Regions from separate parts of the Aestuariirhabdus sp. LZHN29 genome, predicted to be linked through region 2. Evidence: predicted binding sites of a transcription regulator. Region 2 holds the regulator's gene; the other holds the start of a gene.
What was found. The regulator FliA, encoded in region 2, starts transcription of late flagellar genes. The targets are predictions, from matches to a motif close to CTAAAGTTNNNNNNNNNNCNGCCGATA.
Positions count from the first base shown of each region.

Region 1: the regulator FliA is predicted to act here: its motif matches at 4,000-4,026, upstream of ACP3PW_RS07860 (Cache 3/Cache 2 fusion domain-containing protein).

Region 1 is NZ_JBNIEU010000002.1:250,474-259,559, reverse strand. It holds gene ACP3PW_RS07870 (Lrp/AsnC family transcriptional regulator) at 664-1,137, shown strand; gene ACP3PW_RS07865 (NAD-dependent epimerase/dehydratase family protein) at 1,163-1,846, shown strand; gene ACP3PW_RS07860 (Cache 3/Cache 2 fusion domain-containing protein) at 1,907-3,832, opposite strand; gene ACP3PW_RS07855 (PLP-dependent aminotransferase family protein) at 4,166-5,356, opposite strand; gene rlmF (23S rRNA (adenine(1618)-N(6))-methyltransferase RlmF) at 5,503-6,516, opposite strand; gene ACP3PW_RS07845 (PQQ-dependent sugar dehydrogenase) at 6,538-7,656, opposite strand; gene ACP3PW_RS07840 (hypothetical protein) at 7,928-8,386, shown strand; gene ACP3PW_RS07835 (hypothetical protein) at 8,506-8,823, shown strand; gene ACP3PW_RS07830 (Lrp/AsnC family transcriptional regulator) at 8,813-9,086, opposite strand, start outside.
Region 2 is NZ_JBNIEU010000004.1:230,852-239,937, reverse strand. It holds gene flhF (flagellar biosynthesis protein FlhF) at 1-866, shown strand, start outside; gene ACP3PW_RS15175 (MinD/ParA family protein) at 964-1,788, shown strand; gene ACP3PW_RS15170 (RNA polymerase sigma factor FliA) at 1,818-2,543, shown strand; gene ACP3PW_RS15165 (chemotaxis response regulator CheY) at 2,633-3,013, shown strand; gene ACP3PW_RS15160 (protein phosphatase CheZ) at 3,026-3,814, shown strand; gene ACP3PW_RS15155 (chemotaxis protein CheA) at 3,825-6,038, shown strand; gene ACP3PW_RS15150 (protein-glutamate methylesterase/protein-glutamine glutaminase) at 6,099-7,184, shown strand; gene ACP3PW_RS15145 (flagellar motor protein) at 7,187-7,927, shown strand; gene motD (flagellar motor protein MotD) at 7,938-8,819, shown strand; gene ACP3PW_RS15135 (ParA family protein) at 9,031-9,086, shown strand, end outside.

The DNA.
Region 1 (9,086 bases), on a different contig from region 2:
TTAACCCGAAGCAGGATCCGCCCATCCCTTTGCAGCGCAGCCGCCCCCTCCAGATCAACAACCGCCTTGTCGGGCTAAAGCCCGACCTACGGGTTTGTTGATACGCCACATGTAGAACCGGCCTCATGGGTGACACTTAAAACCGGCCACATAGGTAACACCTATGCTGGTCGGTCAGCCCCCTTCCCCCTCGCGTAGGCGGGGATCCCCAGCAGATTGTCTACACGAATACCCGCCTACGCGGGCATAACGTGAGATAAGAAGCTGGCATGACGCGAGAGGGTAGTGATGCCCCCCGCCAACAAACCTGCCACCAGGCAAAAAAAAACGCCCCGTCGGGACGCTCAGTTCGAGAAAGAAGTGTGTGAAAAATAGGCCTGCCGGTCCACCCCTGATACGGGCTCCCTGTGACTGTTCGGATAGGAACACCTCCCTTCTGGCTCTCCCCTCTCTTATGAAGAGGCTATGCCTTTCGGTGTCACAGGCCCTGTGCGTTACCACGAGGTTAGTATACGGCGTAAAGCACAGAAATAGATTGCTTATTAACCCCAATTAACGCCTGCGTGCGCAAGACATGTTGCGATAACGCACAAAATGAACAATAAATCACCCAATAACTTTGACACCGTGCTACGCTACCGTCCTAAACATCAGGAGACCGCGATGAAGCTCGATAGAATGGACCGGCGCATCCTGCAAGAGATGCAGCGCAACGGACGTATCAGTAACCTCGAACTGGCGGAAAAGATCGGCCTATCCCCCTCCCCCTGCTCGCGCCGGGTCAAACAGCTGGAGGAGTCGGGCATCATCGACAAGCACGTGACCATTCTCGACCGCTCGGCGTTGGGCCTCAAACTCACCGCCTATATTCAGGTGAGCATGGACCGCCATACCCCGGACCGTTTCGAACTGTTCGAAGGCACCCTGAGCAGATGCCCCGAGGTACTCGAATGCTGCCTGATCACCGGGCAATCCGCCGACTATCTGGTAAAGGTGATTGTCACCGATATGGACCAATACCAGGAGTTTCTGCTCAACACCCTGACCCGCATCAAGGGCGTCAGCGGTGTGCACTCCAGCTTCGTGATGCGCAGGGTAATCGACAACACCGAACTACCGCTGGACCATATCAGCTAGACCCCAGGCTACCGGAATCTCATCCATGAACGAACCTGCGCTTCTCAATGCCCTCATCGCCGGAGCAACCGGTGCCAGCGGCCGTTTGCTCACCCAGCGCCTGCTGGACGATCCCCGCTATGGCCGGGTGCATATCGTCCATTATCGGCCTACGGGTTTCGCCGAGCACCCCAAGGCCACCGAGCACCTGCTGGGGCTGGATGATCTCGAACAGCTGGTGATCGACGAGTCCATCGGCCGAGTTTTCTGCTGCCTGGGCACCACCCTCAAGCAGGCGGGCTCGGTGGAGGCCTTCGCCCGGGTCGATCGCGACTACGTGGTGGCACTGGGACGCTGGGCAAAAAAGCAGACGGTGGCCCAGTTGCATGTGGTCAGCTCGCTGGGGGTGAGCGCTCGCTCGCCCAATTACTACAGTCGCACCAAGGGGCAGATGGAACAGGGCTTGGGGGAGCTTGAGCTGCCTGCGCTCGTGATCTACCGGCCATCGATGCTTCATGCCCTGCGCAATCCACCCCGACGCAACGAAACCCTCAGTTATCCGCTGGTTAAAGCGCTGTGTACCTTGCCGGGGTTGCGCCGCTTTCGTCCGCTCAACGTTGCCGACCTGGCGGCGGTGATGCACCACCACTCATTGGTCGACCTCCATGGCGTTGTTGAAGTTCGTTCAGCGACAATGCAGGGCGCGGCCTCAAAGCCTTTCTCCCCGTAGTCGAGACAAAAAAACAGGACGCTGCCGCGCCCTGTTCACCTTCAGGGTAAAACCCCGGTACTAATCGACCTTGTAGTAGGACAGCTTACTGTTCATCTTCTCGGCCAGGTCCTTCAACTGATGACTGGACTCGGAAGTTACGTTGGCGTACTCGGCATTGTCGTCACTGCTGGCACGAATACGCTCTATGTTGCTGTTGATGTCGTGGGATACCTGCTTCTGCTCCTCGGCGCCGCCGGCAATTTCGCTATTAATCCCCGTGATAGACTCCACCGCCTGCAACACACGCTCAATCGCCTCACCCGCCTGACGCGCTACATCAACGTTTTCCAGCGCCAACTGCTGATTGCTCTCCATCAGCACCGAGGCCTCACGCCCGCCTTTTTGCAAGCGGTCGATCATGCCACGAATCTCCTCGGTAGAGGCCTGGGTACGACTGGCCAGTGAGCGCACCTCGTCGGCGACCACCGCAAAGCCTCGACCCTGCTCACCCGCACGGGCCGCTTCGATCGCCGCGTTAAGGGCCAGCAAGTTGGTCTGTTCGGCGATAGAGCGAATCACCTCCAGTACCCCGCTGATCTCCTCACTGGCCTGGGCCAGCTCTTCAACCACCTTCACCGAACGCCCGATATCCTCGGACTGGCGACCGATGCTGGCGATCGCCTGCTCCAGTTTACTGCTGCCCTCCTCGGCTTCCGATTTGGCTTCACCGGCAACGCCTTCTGCGCTATGGGCGCGCTCTGCCACGTTTTGCGCCGTCAGGCTCATCTCATGGATCGCGGTGGCAACCTGTTCGGTTTCACTGTTTTGTGCGGCAACCGATTCGCTGGAACGTGCGGCCACCTGGGACAACTCGTCGGCTGCGCCTTGCAGCTCGCGGGAGGAGTAACTCGCGTCACGAATCGAATCCTGTATCCGATCGAGCAGGCGATCGAAGTCCCGAGCCATCGCACCAAACTCCCCACTGGCGGTGGAGTTGAAGCGAACCGTAAGATCCCCCTCCCCATCGGCGATATCCTCGATCGCTTTGTGGTGCGCGGCCAGTGGCGCACCCACCATATTCTTCACCATCAGGTAGACCATGCCCAGCATCAGCGCCGCGATCACCAGCACCTGTACCAACACACGGGTAATATCACCGGCTATCAGGGCATCAACTTCGTCGTTGGAGTAGCCGATCACGATGTCATAGCCCCACAGCTCGAAGGGTACGATCTGCACGGTCCAGGCCTCGTCCTCAGACTCCAGAATGCTCTCAATCTGTTCGGTCGTCGCGTGGCTGGAGTGCAAGCGGATGCTGCCCTTGCCATCGCGCAAGGCAATAAAACCCTGCTCAAGAATGCCGGAGTCGGCGATCGCCTGACCCAACTCCTTCAGGTCTGCGGAATAACCAACGTACCAGATACCCACCACATCACCGCTGGCGGACAAAATCGGCTCGTAACCCGTGAGATAGGGCTTACCCAAAATATCGACTTCGCCATAGTAGGCTTTTTTCTGCTGAATCTGTTTGATCGCCTTGCCGCCGGGGGCGAGGATAGTCCCTATAGCACGGTTGCCATTTTTAATGACATTGGTAGAGACCCGCACGTACTGATCACCATCGCGCGCAAAAAGCGTCGCGGTGCCGCCCATCACGCTAGTGAGCCCATCCACCAGATCGAAATTATTAGCCTGGGGAGCACCTCCGAGCAGTAGATTCACCGAGTCGCGACCGCCCACCTTGACCCGCCCCCCAAGGGTTGGCTCCCCCATGGCGATACCCCGCTGCTTGAGCAGCTTCATACTGCCCTGAACTCGCTCACTCATAATGCTGTGGGTGACCGTCAGCAAGCGAATCGCCTCGTTGCTGAGCTGTTGCGTGGAGCTTTCCAATTGCTGATGAATGCTATTTACCTTGGTAACCGCACTGGTAACGATACCAATAACGGCGATCACCAAGATCAACGACGCAACCGCCAGCAGGAATTTTTTTTGTAGGGACATACCACTCACTCCACAATCAGGTTGTATAACCGTTGAGGCGGGCATCGACCCTATTCGCCTCGAGGCAGCCCCTGGTTTCGCGAACAGTACGCCAACCCCATAAGGCTCACTCACAACGGTGGTTATTATCGTCAGGTAATCCGTCACCCGTTGCTTAACTTCTTGAGTATCGGCCGCAGGTGAAAAAACTAAAGCGATTAGCTGCACTATGTCTCATACAACGGGTAACGACCCTTAGTATAGATCACCCCTTGAATCCCGGGCCTACCCCCTCGGGAAGCGCGCTATTTGTCGCGTTTTTCTCACTCAGCTTACAAACCAGCGACCAATAAGCTAGCTTTGGGCTTCCATCATTTTTTTGATCGCCAGCCCCAGACGCTCGATACCCACCTCGATCGTATCATCATCGACACAGGAGAAGCTCAAGCGCAGCGTCGAACTATTCTCGCGGTCACTGTAGAAGGGGTCACCGGGAACAAAAACCACCTGCTGTTTGACCGCCTCCTCGAACAGCGCCATCGCCGACAGGCCGTCGGGCAGAGTCGCCCACAGGAACATCCCTCCATCGGGTCGGGTGTAATGCACAGACGCCGGAAAATGACGCTCCATCGCGGCGATCATTGCGCGGCACTGGCCTCCGTAGGCATCGACGATGGTGCGAATGTGGGCATCGATATCGTTATCTTGCAGGTACTGGTGCACGATGCACTGGGTAAAATGACTGGTATGCAGGTCGGTCGCCTGCTTGGCCACCAGCAGCTTCTGCATCAACGCATCGGGAGCCACCAGCCAACCCAGGCGGAAACCGGGAATAACGCACTTGGAAAATGACCCAAGCAAGACCGTTTGGTCGGGTAACAGGTCATAGAATGAGCGTGTCGGTGACCCTGAAAAACGCAGGTCACCGTAGGGATTATCCTCGATTAACACACAGGGTTTGCCCCGCAAGCGGTCGGCCACCGCCTCCCGGTTAGCGTCACTGTAACTGATGCCCGACGGGTTCTGGAAATTGGGCACCGTATAGGCGAGCTTGGGCGAGTGGTTGGCCAAGCGCCGGTCAAGTTCCTCTATCACCATGCCCAGCCCATCCACCGCCACATTGATAAACTCGGGCCGGTAGATGGAGAAGGCCTGAATCGCCCCCAGGTATCCCGGCGCCTCCATTAGCAAACCATCCCCCTCGTTGAGTAGCACCTTGCCCAGCAGGTCAAGCCCTTGCTGGGAGCCGCTGGTAATCAGGATTGAGTCGGGGGAGACCTCCAGGCCCTGGGTCTGCCGATAGCGATCCGCGATCCATTGACGCAGGGGCAAAAATCCTTCGGAACTGCTGTACTGGAGCAGATCCTTACCAGAGTGCGCGAACGCCTTTTGAGTCGCTTGTTGCAGCTCATCCGCAGGGAAAAAATCTCTGTTAGGGAGCCCTCCGGCGAAGGATATAATGGAAGGGTCAAGGGCTACCTTGAGAATCTCGCGAATAAAAGAGCGCGGCACATCATTGATGCGATCGGCAAACAAGCTGTCCATAACGGATTGGTGTCCTGTCGGATGAAATTGACCCGCCACCGGTGGATGGCAGTGAGCGGAGACATTGACGGTGCCCCGCCAGCGGGCGGTTGCAAAATGTATCAGGTTTAGCAAACTTCGTCCCGCCCGACCAAAGGCGGATTTTGCTATGAGGTGGTTTCGCCCCGAACCCACTCGATCTGCTGCGCGGGCGACAAGAAACTCCAGGCCAACATGCGGCTCTGCTTCTGTCCCTGCCGCATGGGGATTACCTCCAGCTGGGCGACGCCTTCTGCCCTTAGTTGCTTCTTGAGGGGCGCAAGGTTGTCGCCATTGGAGACAAGACTGGTAAACCAGCACACCTGTGCGGCCAAGGGCCGGCTTTCGGCAATCATTTGCTGCAAAAAACGACGCTCGCCGCCCGGACACCAAAGCTCCGCCTGCTGGCCACCAAAATTGCGTACGGGCGGGTTCCCCTTAACCCCAGCATCACCCCGGTGGTGAGAGAGATTGTCGCGTTTGCGCTGATTGGCCGCCCGGGCTTCGGCCGCGGAGGCGAAAAAAGGGGGGTTGCACAAACTCACCTCGATCCGTTGCTGCGGGTTCAGCAAGCCCTGCAAAATAGCGCCCGGCTGCTGCTGAACTATTGTTACCTTGCCCCTCAGCGATGGATTAGCATCCACGATCGCCCGCGCAGCGGCAATGGAAACCGGGTCGATATCAGTAGCCAGAAAACTCCAACCGTAACTTCGAACCCCCAAAATAGGGTAGATACAGTTGGCGCCGGTGCCGATATCCAGCACTCGCACCCGTTTGCCCTTGGGGGGTTGCCCACCATGGCAACGGGCCAGCAGGTCTGCCACGTAGTGAATCAGGTCCGCTCGACCGGGAATGGGAGGGCACAGATAGCCGGCCGGCAACTGCCAGTGGGTGATGCCGTAGTGGTGGGCCAATATCGCCTGATTGAGACAACGCACCGCTTCGGCGTTAGCGAAGTCGATCGTCGCCTCCCCACGAGGATTAGCGATGATATGGGTCGACAGCTCGGGGCACCTGTCCGCCAGTACCACCAAATCGTAACGACCGGTATGAGGATTACGGGGGTGCAGGGCGCTGGGTTTAGTGCCTTTGTCCGCGGCAGAAGCGCGAGGCGAGCGCGGAGGGCGGCGAGATGTTGGCATCGAGATCGACCAACCGCCCCGTTACGGCTTCGGTTTGACGCGGTAGAGGGTACCGTTGCTGCTATCGCTCAACAGATACAGCGTGCCATCGGGCGCGGTACGTACATCGCGAATACGCTCTCCCAGCTCGGCAAACAACTCCTGCTGGCCGACCACTCGCCCCTGCTCGAGTTCAACCAGGCGCACGTGACGCCCGGCCAACGCACCCGCCATCAGGTCGCCCTGCCACTGCGGAAACTCCTGCCCCTGGTAGAGCGTCATCCCGGAGGGGGCGATAGACGGCGTCCAGTGCAACAGGGGTTGCTCCATGCCGTCGTACTCGGTGTAAGGCGTAATAGAGGCTCCAGAGTAGTCGCGCCCATAGGTGATCACCGGCCAACCATAATTTTTACCCGGCTCAAGAATATTGATCTCATCTCCACCCTTGGGACCGTGCTCATGCAAATAGACCGTGCCCGACGCCTCATCGTACAACAACCCCTGGGGGTTACGATGACCGTAGCTATAGATCTCGTCGCGGGCCCCCTCCTGCCCGACAAAAGGGTTGTCTGCGGGGATCGAGCCATCGTCATTGAGGCGCACCACCTTGCCCAACAGACTGTCAAGTTTCTGCGACGCTTCACGATAGTCGAAACCATCACCGGTAGTTAATAGCAGGGTGCCGTCGGGTAGAAATGCGATGCGCCCCCCATAGTGAACCGGGGTATCCTTCAACGGTGCCACCGTAAAGAGCACCTCGAGGTCTCGCAAACGGTTGCCGTCAAGGCGGGCACGGGCCAGGCGAGTGCCGTTGGCTGCGCCATCACCCCATGCATAACTGAGGTAAAGCAGTTGATTCTCGGAAAAGTCGGGGTGGGGAATCGCCTCAAACAAGCCACCCTGACTGCGCCCAAATACCGGCGGCACACCTGACACAGGGGCCGGCTGGATAACGCCCTGAGCATCGATAATCCGCAACTGTCCGGCACGCTCGGTGACCAGCATGCGCCCATCGGGCAAGAAGGATAGCGACCAGGGGTGGTTGAGGCCGTCAGCCACGACTTGCAACTCATAGGTCTCGCCCTCCGCAGCCCACAGCAGACTGCTACACAGCGCCGTGACCAGAGCCAGGTATCGCAAAAATGCCGCCGTGATAGACATCGAAATCTCCTGAGGGTATGAGCTTACGCGAGAAAGGCATAATGCCAGAGAGCAGCAGGCTCGACTACCGTTTTACTTGGGGAGCCTGCGAATATCCAGACCTTTGCAAGCTGCCTGGCTAAGCAGATGGCCGCGCCAGAGTCCGCCCTTCGCGGTATTCAGGGGCGCCAGGAACTTGTTGGTAGGTTCCATGGATTAAGCGCTTGAGCCGGGGGTTGGCATCCCCTGGCGTCTGTGGCTGAATGGGGCATCGCCTTTATGGAGCCGCCACGTGTCGTCCCGTACCCGTACCCTGATCGCTTTTATGGCCGCCTCCCTGTGCGCCTTTGTGCTGGCGAGCGTAAGCCATAGTCAGTTTGTGTTAAATGAACTGACCTCCCTTGGCATCGTCATTCCGGCGGATGTACGAGCGCTCTCCACGGTGGACGATCTACTCGGGCTGCTGCCCAGCTACGGTGTCATTATTACCCTCGGTCTGGGCCTCGCCTTCTCTTTTACGGCCTGGCTTCGACGCCACACGCAACTGCCCGCAAAAACACTTTACCCGCTGGCCGGGCTAACCGCCTTCGCCACCCTGTTGGTGTTGATGCAGCCCATTCTCGATATCACCCTGATCGCAGGAGCCAGGGGGTGGTTCGGTTTTACTAGCCAATGCCTGGCAGGGGCGATCGCGGGATGGGTATTTGCCGCACTCAATGATCTAAACCCCGGCACGACCAGGAAGCCGTAATCTTGCGCGGGCTTAAGGGGCGCCACTGCGCAGCATCCCTATACAATTAGGTATTAAACCCGATACCCGCCCCTCATTTTTTGCTCTAGCCTGAGGCCTCTGTATCACGGAGACCCATCATGCTTCTCACTCTGGCAGGCGCTATTGCCACTCTTTTCCTCCTCTACTGGTATGTCGCCAGCAGCAAGGCTTCCGTCTCACGGGCGGCGCTGTTTCTACGCTACCACAGCAAAGCAAAGCACTACATCGCCGAAGCCGAAAGCCGGCCCAGGGTCGAGTTCGCAAACCAGATGGCGCACCAAACCCTCAAGAAAAGCCATTTCGACCCCAAAACCCGAGCGCGGGTCAAAGAGGTTACTCACCACCACCTGCAGCGCTGCGGTGGATCCACCCGCCAACTGATTGAAAAGGCCCACTCACGGGGACTTAAGCGCTAGTCCCCACCGCAGGTAGAGCCACACTGGTTTCAAATTTCTCCCGCCGCATCGAGATCAGGGTCCTGAAGTTTTTCATATTCGATTCCTCGTAGAGCACCCGGTGGCAAAACTGTTCATAGGCCGCCATGTCGGGGACCTCGACAATCAGCACATAATCGACCTCCCCGGTTACCTGATAACACTGCTTCACCTCCGGCGCGGCGTTGACCCGTTTGCAAAACTGCTGGTAGAGATCGTAACGATCACGCTCCATCTCCACCTCT
Region 2 (9,086 bases):
TTGTGGAGCGATCTCCCCAGCAGGCCATGTTCTGGCGTCGGCTGACCGGCATGGGTTTATCAGCGGCGATGTGTAAGCAGCTGTTGACGGTCATTGAGCCCGGCAAACCGGCCACCCACAATTGGCGGCAAGTGCTTGCCGCCTTGGCCAGGCAATTGTCTACCACGCAGAAAAATCTGGTGATGGAGGGGGGGATATTTGCTTTCATAGGGCCTACGGGGGCGGGTAAGACAACTACCATTGGCAAGCTGGCAACCCAATACGTGTTGGAGCACGGACCGGATCAGGTTGCGCTGGTTACGACCGATTGCTACCGGGTTGGTGCAGCCGAGCAGGTCAAGGCTTTGGGGCGTATTCTGAATGTGGCGGTGCGAGTCGTGGAAAATCCACGCCAGCTTCAGCCTACTCTGGACGGCTTGAGTGACAAATCCCTGGTGCTTATTGATACTGCAGGCCTGCACCATCAGGATCCCAATCTACAGCTACAATTAGCCATGCTGAACAACGTAAGGCCGATGGTACGCAGCTTGTTGGTTTTAGCGTGCACGAGTCAGCAGCAAGTGATGCGGGCGGCTTATCATACCTATGGTGGTGCGAGACTTGTGGGCTCAGTCTTTACCAAAATCGATGAGGCCACCAGTATGGGGGAGGCTATTAGTTTGGTGTGTGAGCATGGACTACCAGTTTCTTACCTCGCTGATGGGCAGCGAATACCGGAGGATATCTGCCAGGCACGTGCCCATAGCTTGATTAGTCGAGCCGTAGCAATTTCAGAACAGCTGCCAGAAGATGACGAAAATATGATCAGTTCGTTTGCCAGGAGTAGTAGCCCCACCAGTCCCTATTCGACTCGCTATGTAAGTTGAGGTATTGAGGATAGAATGGGGCACCAACGTATTGATACGACACAATTTTCGCGGACATTAAGTTCCGCTAGCGGGTTTATGAGGGTGAGAGCAACCTATGGTTAGTCGACAACCTGTGCAGGTGATTGCAGTAACTGGCGGCAAAGGCGGCGTGGGGAAAACCAATGTCTCGGTCAATGTTGGCATTGCGTTGGCCGAAATGGGCCGCAGAGTCATGTTGCTCGATGCTGACTTGGGGTTGGCCAACGTCGATATATTGCTTGGCCTCTCGGCCACTAAAAACCTTGAAGATGTGATGGCTGGGCGCTGCGGGCTGCGAGATATCCTTTTGAATGGGCCTGGTGGTATTAAAATCATCCCGGCATCCTCCGGCACCCAGTCGATGACTGAGCTTTCCCCCCAGCAGCATGCGGGAATGATCAGTGCATTTAGTGAGTTGAGTGGCCAGCTTGATGTATTAATTGTAGATACGGCGGCAGGCATCTCTGACAACGTGGTGAGTTTTGTCCGCGCGGCCCAGGAGATCTTGCTTGTAGTGACTGACGAACCAACCTCTATTACCGACGCCTATGCGCTGATAAAGCTGTTGAACCGTGATTATAATATGATGCGTTTCCGTATCGTGGCTAATATGGTTCGCACCCCTCAGGAAGGCCGCAACCTCTATAACAAGCTGGTTAATGTCACTGACCGCTTTCTCGATGTGGCCTTGCAGTATATGGGGGCAGTACCGTACGACGAGTCCGTGCGCAAATCCGTACAGCGCCAAAAGGCGGTTTTGGAGGCATACCCCAGAAGCAAGGCATCCATAGCGCTCAAATCATTAGCGCAAAAAATTGACGCGTTGCCCCTGCCAACAACCTCTCGGGGACATCTTGAGTTCTTCGTTGAGAGTCTGCTAGCGGCGGAACATGGGGGGTAGCCATGGTAGCGGTTCTGGAAGGGCTGGGTATGTATACCGATAATCAGGCTGAGTCGCTAAATGTGCTTGTGGAACGGCATGCGCCGTTAGTAAAGCGCATCGCTCACCACATGGCCGCTCGACTACCCGCTAATGTACTCGTGGATGACCTGATTCAGTCCGGCATGATTGGGTTGCTCGAATCAGCGCGCAAATATGATGGCAGTAAGGGTGCCGCATTCGAGACTTACGCCGGTATTCGTATTCGCGGAGCCATGCTGGACGAAATACGAAAGGGAGACTGGGTGCCCCGGTCAGTGCATCGCAACGGGCGTCGTGTGGCTGATGCTGTTAAGGCTGTGGAGTCAAGGTTAGGGCGTGACGCTAAAGATAATGAGATTGCGGCCGAACTACAGGTTAGTGTTGGTGAGTATCATGGGATGCTGCATGACTGTATGGGTAGCAGGTTGTTCAGTTTCGATGATCTGCTTGACAGTGAAGAATGCCAGCAGGAGACCGCATTGGCGTCCTTGGATGCCTCCTTGCCCCATGAAGGGGTGCAGGCGGAGCGCTTCCGTGAATCGTTGGCTGAGGCGATAACGACGTTGCCAAAACGTGAACAGTTGGTATTGTCTCTATACTACGATGAAGAGCTGAATTTGAAGGAGATCGGTGTGGTGCTCGGTGTTAGCGAATCGCGGGTTAGCCAGCTTCACTCCCAGGCGGCGTTAAGGCTCAGGTCGCGGCTTGAGGGGTGGGCATTGGATTCGGGGTAATCCTTTCATTCACAAGCTAGACTTGTAAAATACAATGTTCTGAACACACCAATATTTGAGGTTTCACGGAGGCCGGTTTGGACAAAAATATGAAGATCCTCATCGTAGATGACTTTTCTACGATGAGGCGCATCATCAAGAATTTGCTGCGGGATTTGGGTTTTACCAACACTGCAGAGGCTGACGATGGCCAGACAGCGTTGCCAATGCTGCAAACGGGTGGTTTTGATTTTCTGGTTACTGACTGGAATATGCCGGGAATGACGGGCATAGAGCTGCTAAGAGCAGTCAGGGCTGATTCAAAACTGAACACCTTGCCCGTGCTGATGGTGACCGCAGAGGCAAAGCGTGACCAGATCATTGAAGCAGCCCAGGCTGGAGTAAATGGCTACGTAGTGAAGCCGTTTACCGCACAGGCGCTCAAAGACAAGATCGATAAGATTTTTGAACGCGTCGATGCAGGCGGTTGATAAGGGCTGGATATGACGCTTTTTAAATACGACAGAGATAATACCGAATTGGAATCTGATCTGAAGGTACAAGCGCAAAAATTGGTGGAGTTGCTCGAGACCGGCGATATGTCCGCAGCGATCAATGTGATCAACGAACTCAACGAGATGCGCGACAAGAGCCTCTACCGGGAAGTGGGCAGGCTGACTCGGGCGTTGCACGAATCCCTTATGAATTTCCATATCGATTCGGGCATTACCGGGACGGACCAGGAGCAGATCTCCCATATGGTTGATGCCTCGGATCGACTTGATTATGTCACCAAGATGACCGAGGGTGCCGCCAACAAGACGATGGATATTGTTGAGGCCTGTGCGCCAGCAGCGGCTCAGTTGGGAACAGAAGCCAAGGTTTTGAATCAGGAGTGGCAGCGTTTTACCAGTCGTCAAATGGCTCCGGATGAATTTAGGGATCTATCGAAGCGCATAGGGCCTTTTCTGGCAGAGACAGAGCAGCGATCTATCGACCTCGGTAACAGCCTGAATGAGATCATTATCGCGCAGGACTACCAGGACCTTACCGGGCAGGTTATCAAACGAGTCGTCAGCCTGGTTTCTGAAATAGAAGACAGCTTGGTACATCTGGTCAAAATGGCAGGGAAAGTGGATCAGATGACCGGTATTGAACACGAAGAGTTTACAGCCAAGCCCGCTGCCACAAGCATTGAGGCAGAAGGGCCGCAGATCAAGAAAGATCAGCGGGATGATGTTGTCTCCGGGCAGGACGAGGTTGATGACCTCCTTTCCAGTCTAGGGTTCTAAGGAGTTAGGTATGAGTTTTGAGGCAGACGAAGAGATCTTGCAAGACTTTCTCGTTGAGGCGGGCGAGATTCTTGAACTGTTGTCGGAACAGTTGGTTGACCTTGAAAACCAGCCTGACGATAAGGAGCTTCTTAATGCAATATTTCGTGGTTTCCATACGGTAAAAGGCGGCGCGGGTTTCTTGTCTCTTAACCCCTTGGTTGAGTGCTGCCACATTGCAGAAAATGTATTCGATATATTGCGTAATGGACAGAGATCAGTATCCCCGGAATTGATGGATGTGGTGCTGCAGGCACTGGACGCTGTTAACGTCATGTTCTCCGAGGTCCGTGAAAGGGTGGAACCTACACCCGCAGATCCGGCGCTATTGCAGCAGTTGGCGCTAATGGCTAAACCAGAGGAGGCCGGTGAGGAGGAGGTGTCACCGGAAGTCGCGACGGCTGAGGCGCAAGAGCAAGAGCCGGAGGCGGCGGCCAGTGGAGATATCACCGACGACGAGTTCGAACAGCTACTCGATTCACTGCATGGGGAAGCTGCCCCCGAATCAGCGCCCCAGGTTACAGAGGGCGTATTTGCCGGAGAGGGTAGTGATAACGGCGCTGCATCGGGTGACGAAATTACTGACGACGAGTTTGAAGAACTCCTCAACAATTTGCACGGAAATAACAAAATAGGGGGCTCGGAGAGTGCTCCTGCACCAGCCCCTTCCGCTGCCAATAGCAGTGATGAAATTTCCGATGATGAATTCGAGGCATTACTGGATCAGTTGCATGGCGGGGCTGCTCCGAGTGGTAGTGCTGACAAAAACACTCCTGCTCCGACTCCTGCACCAGCCGCAACCGGCGATAGTCAGAATATATCAGACAATGAATTTGAAGATCTGTTGGACCAGCTTCACGGTAAAGGCCAAGGGCCTGGTGTCGCCGCGGCCAATAGTTCGGTGAAACCTTCGGCTCCGGCTCCGGCTCCGGCTGCAGCAAAGAGCAAACCTGCTGCAGCAAAGAGCAAACCTGCAGCGAAAGCGAAAGAGAGTGCGCCGCCTGTGGAGACAACCGTTCGGGTTGATACCGCACGTCTGGACGATATCATGAATATGGTGGGTGAGCTGGTACTGGTGCGTAATCGCCTTGTGCGCCTCGGGGTTAACAATGGTGACGAGGCGCTGTCTAAAGCAGTCGCTAACCTTGACGTCGTAACGGCTGACCTACAGCTTTCCGTTATGAAAACCCGGATGCAGCCGATCAAGAAAGTATTTGGCCGCTTCCCTCGAGTCGTCAGGGATCTTGCTCGAAACTTGAAGAAAGAGATTAATCTTCAACTTGAGGGAGAGGAGACTGATCTGGATAAAAACCTGGTCGAGGCGCTGGCTGACCCTCTGGTCCACCTGGTGCGCAACTCGGTCGATCACGGTATCGAAACGCCTGACGCTCGTGAAGCCGCAGGCAAAGATCGCAAAGGTAACGTTATACTCGCCGCTGAGCAGGAGGGCGATCACATACTGCTCTCTATCGCCGATGATGGGGCCGGTATGGACCCCGATAAGTTGCGTGCATTGGCGGTGGAGCGAGGCTTATACGATCAGGATGCGGCGGATAGATTGTCTGATTCCGATTGTTTTAACCTGATATTTGCCCCCGGTTTTTCGACCAAGAAAGAGATATCGGATGTGTCCGGGCGCGGTGTGGGAATGGATGTGGTGAAAACCAAGATCTCCCAACTCAACGGCATCATCGATATTCAGTCAGAAGCTGGCAAAGGCACCACAATACTGATCAAGGTACCGCTAACGCTGGCCATTATGCCGACTTTGATGGTGATGCTCGATCAGCAAGCATTCGCGTTGCCCTTGGTTAGTGTGAATGAAATATTCCATCTCGACCTTTCCAAGACCAATGTCGTCGACGGGCAGGAAGTTGTTATCGTTCGTGATAAAGCGCTTCCCCTGTTTTATCTCAAGCGCTGGCTGGTAGATCCCAAGCAGCTGGAAGGAGGCGATGTTGTCGAGGGCGAGGAGGCTCACGTGGTTATCGTATCCGTGGGTACCCAGCGTGTCGGCTTCGTCGTTGATCAGTTAGTTGGCCAGGAAGAGGTGGTGATTAAACCGCTCGGATCGATGTTGCATGGCACGCCGGGAATGGCTGGAGCAACCATAACGGGTGATGGTCGCATCGCACTTATTCTTGATGTTCCCAGTATGCTTAAAGAGTACGCACGTCGACTATAACCTCTAAACGGAGCCGGTATCTATTGCCGGAGACCTGTTGCAGATCATTGGAGAAACCGGGTGGCAGTAAAGGTATTAGTGGTTGACGATTCAGGCTTTTTTCGCCGAAGGGTAACCGAGATTCTGAAAACGGATCCGGGTATCGAGGTGATAGGTGTCGCTAGCAATGGCCGTGAGGCAGTGGAAAAAGTCACCGAGCTGAAGCCGGATGTAGTGACTATGGATTATGAAATGCCGGTTATGGATGGCATCTCTGCGGTCAGGCAAATAATGGCGAGCCAGCCGACTCCTGTGTTGATGTTTTCATCCCTTACTCACGAAGGGGCTCGCGTCACTCTGGATGCACTTGAGGCGGGTGCTGTGGACTTCCTGCCCAAGAATTTTGAGGATATTTCACGAAATACTGAAAATATTCGCCGCATTCTTTGTGATCGGGTGAAAACCGTGTCCCGCAGTATGCGCCGTGCTGCGGTGCCGACGGCACCTTCAGCACCAGTGGCCAAACCTGCCGCCAGGCCAGGTGCTCGTGCGGCAAAGCCTGCTCAGCAAGTTCGAACGCCAATAACTTATAATCGTGGAGCAGCTAAGCACAAGTTATTGGCGATTGGTACCTCGACCGGAGGGCCGGTGGCATTGCAAAAGGTGCTCACTGAACTGCCGGCCAATTTTCCGACGCCAATCGTATTGATTCAGCATATGCCGGCGACATTTACCAATGCGTTTGCCGAACGTTTGAATCGTTTGTGCAAGATTACTGTCAAGGAGGCCCGAGATGGTGATCGGCTGCAGCCCGGAGTTGCCCTGCTTGCTCCTGGGGGCAAACAGATGATGATTGATTCCCGCGGTAGTGTGGTCAAGATACTGCCCGGTGATGAACGTTTGAATTACAAACCCTGTGTAGATGTTACCTTTGGTTCGGCTGCCAATGCGTTTGGAGGCAAGGTTCTAGCCGTTGTGCTGACCGGAATGGGAGCCGATGGCCGTGACGGAGCCAAACTCTTGAAATCAAAAGGGGCCACTGTGTGGGCTCAGGATCAGGCAAGTTGCGTCATCTATGGCATGCCAATGGCAGTTGTTAATGCTAATTTGGCCGATGCGGTTATACCATTGGATGAGATCTCTTTACGTCTGGTTGAGGCGATTTAAGCATGGATCTGTTGAGCGTCGTTGGGCTTCTACTGGCGCTTTTTGCGGTAATCGGCGGCAATTATCTCGAAGGTGGCCATGTCGAGGCGTTGATGAATGGCCCTGCAGCAGTGATTGTGTTTGGAGGAACCATTGGTGCAGCATTTATCCAAACTTCAGGGGCGACCTTTCGTCGTGCGCTGGTGATTCTAAGCTGGGTATTTTTTCCGCCCCGTATTGATATCACACAGGGTATTTCAAAAGTTGTAAATTGGAGTATGACCGCTCGCAAGGAGGGTCTGTTAGGGCTCGAGACTATCGCCGATGCCGAGCCCGACCCCTTTGCCCGCAAGGGCTTACAGTTACTGGTCGATGGCAGTGAACCTGAAGCCCTTCGTGCGGTCCTGGAAGTTGACCTTTACGCGGCGGAAAGTACAGATATGCACGCTGCAAAAGTTTATGAGTCTATGGGGGGGTATTCTCCCACCATCGGCATTATAGGTGCCGTAATGGGTTTGATTCATGTTATGGGAAATCTCGCAGACCCATCCCAACTCGGCGCAGGCATCGCGGTCGCTTTTGTTGCCACTATTTACGGTGTGGCGCTTGCTAATTTATTACTATTGCCCGTCGCGAACAAACTGAAATACAACGTCCATCGAAACTCGCAGTACCGGGAGATGATGATCGAAGGTATCTTGGCTATTGCTGAGGGAGAAAATCCTCGGGCCATTGAACTGAAGCTTCAGGGCTTTCAGGGCTAGGGAGTGAGTTATGCCTCGTAGGCGACAGCGACAGCAACAGGAACACGAGAACCTGGAGCGTTGGCTGGTATCATACGCAGACTTTATTACGCTACTGTTCGCGTTTTTCGTCGTAATGTACTCAATCTCTTCTGTAAATGAGGGCAAGTATAAAATCCTTTCGGAAACCCTGGTGGGGGTTTTTAATCAACCAACACGTAGCGTTGACCCGATACAGGTCGGTGAATCCCCGGTTCGTGACCTTAAAAGTAGCGATGACCTTATTGCCATCCCCAATGGTCAGCAGGTGGCGATAAATCCTGTTGAAGGGGGCGATAAAACCTACACCGAAGAGGAGGCTACGGAGAATCTCGAGGTGATAGGAGATAACCTCAAGGTAGCATTTAGTGAGCTGATCGCTGAGCAGAAAATTAGCGTTACGGGAAATGAGATGTGGGTAGAGATCGAGATGCCTGCAAGCCTGCTATTCGAAAGTGGTGACTCTATCCCCAAAAACGAAGCCTTCGATATTTTGCGCCGGGTAGCCGATATTATTAAGCCCTTCAATAACCCGACTCATATTGAAGGCTTTACCGATAATCTTCCCATCAATACGGATCGTTTCCCAACCAACTGGGAGCTCTCAGCCGCTCGCTCGGCCGCGGTAGTGAGGATGCTTTCCAATTATGGAGTAGATCCCAAGCAGCTGGCGGCTGTGGGTTACGGCCAGTTTCAGCCGGTCGCGACGAATGCCGTGCCGGAGGGGAGGGAGCGCAATCGTCGGGTGGTAATGGTGATCTCCAAAAATCTCGATATTCGCCGTGCTATAAACCCTATTGGGGTTGAACGGGCCGCTCAATATGAAGGGGTGCTGCGTGAACGTTTCGGCGGCCAGGCACCCGCTTTTCAATAGCACTGTGTGCCCCCCTACTATTGGAAACCATTATTTTTTGTCGGGTTTTGCGGGTCGGTATAGGCAGGGATACATAGGCTGGTAAGTTTGTTTAGGCACAAATATTGCTGGTGTTGAATGGGAGCTCTATCAAACGACAAAAAACCGACGGATTGGTGAGATTGGCTCTAGATCGCCAATTTCCAATCGTGGCAAAAAAGAAGGTGGCAGTGTGAGAGTTTGGGCCGTATCAAATCAGAAAGGTGGTGTGGGCAAGACCACTACAGC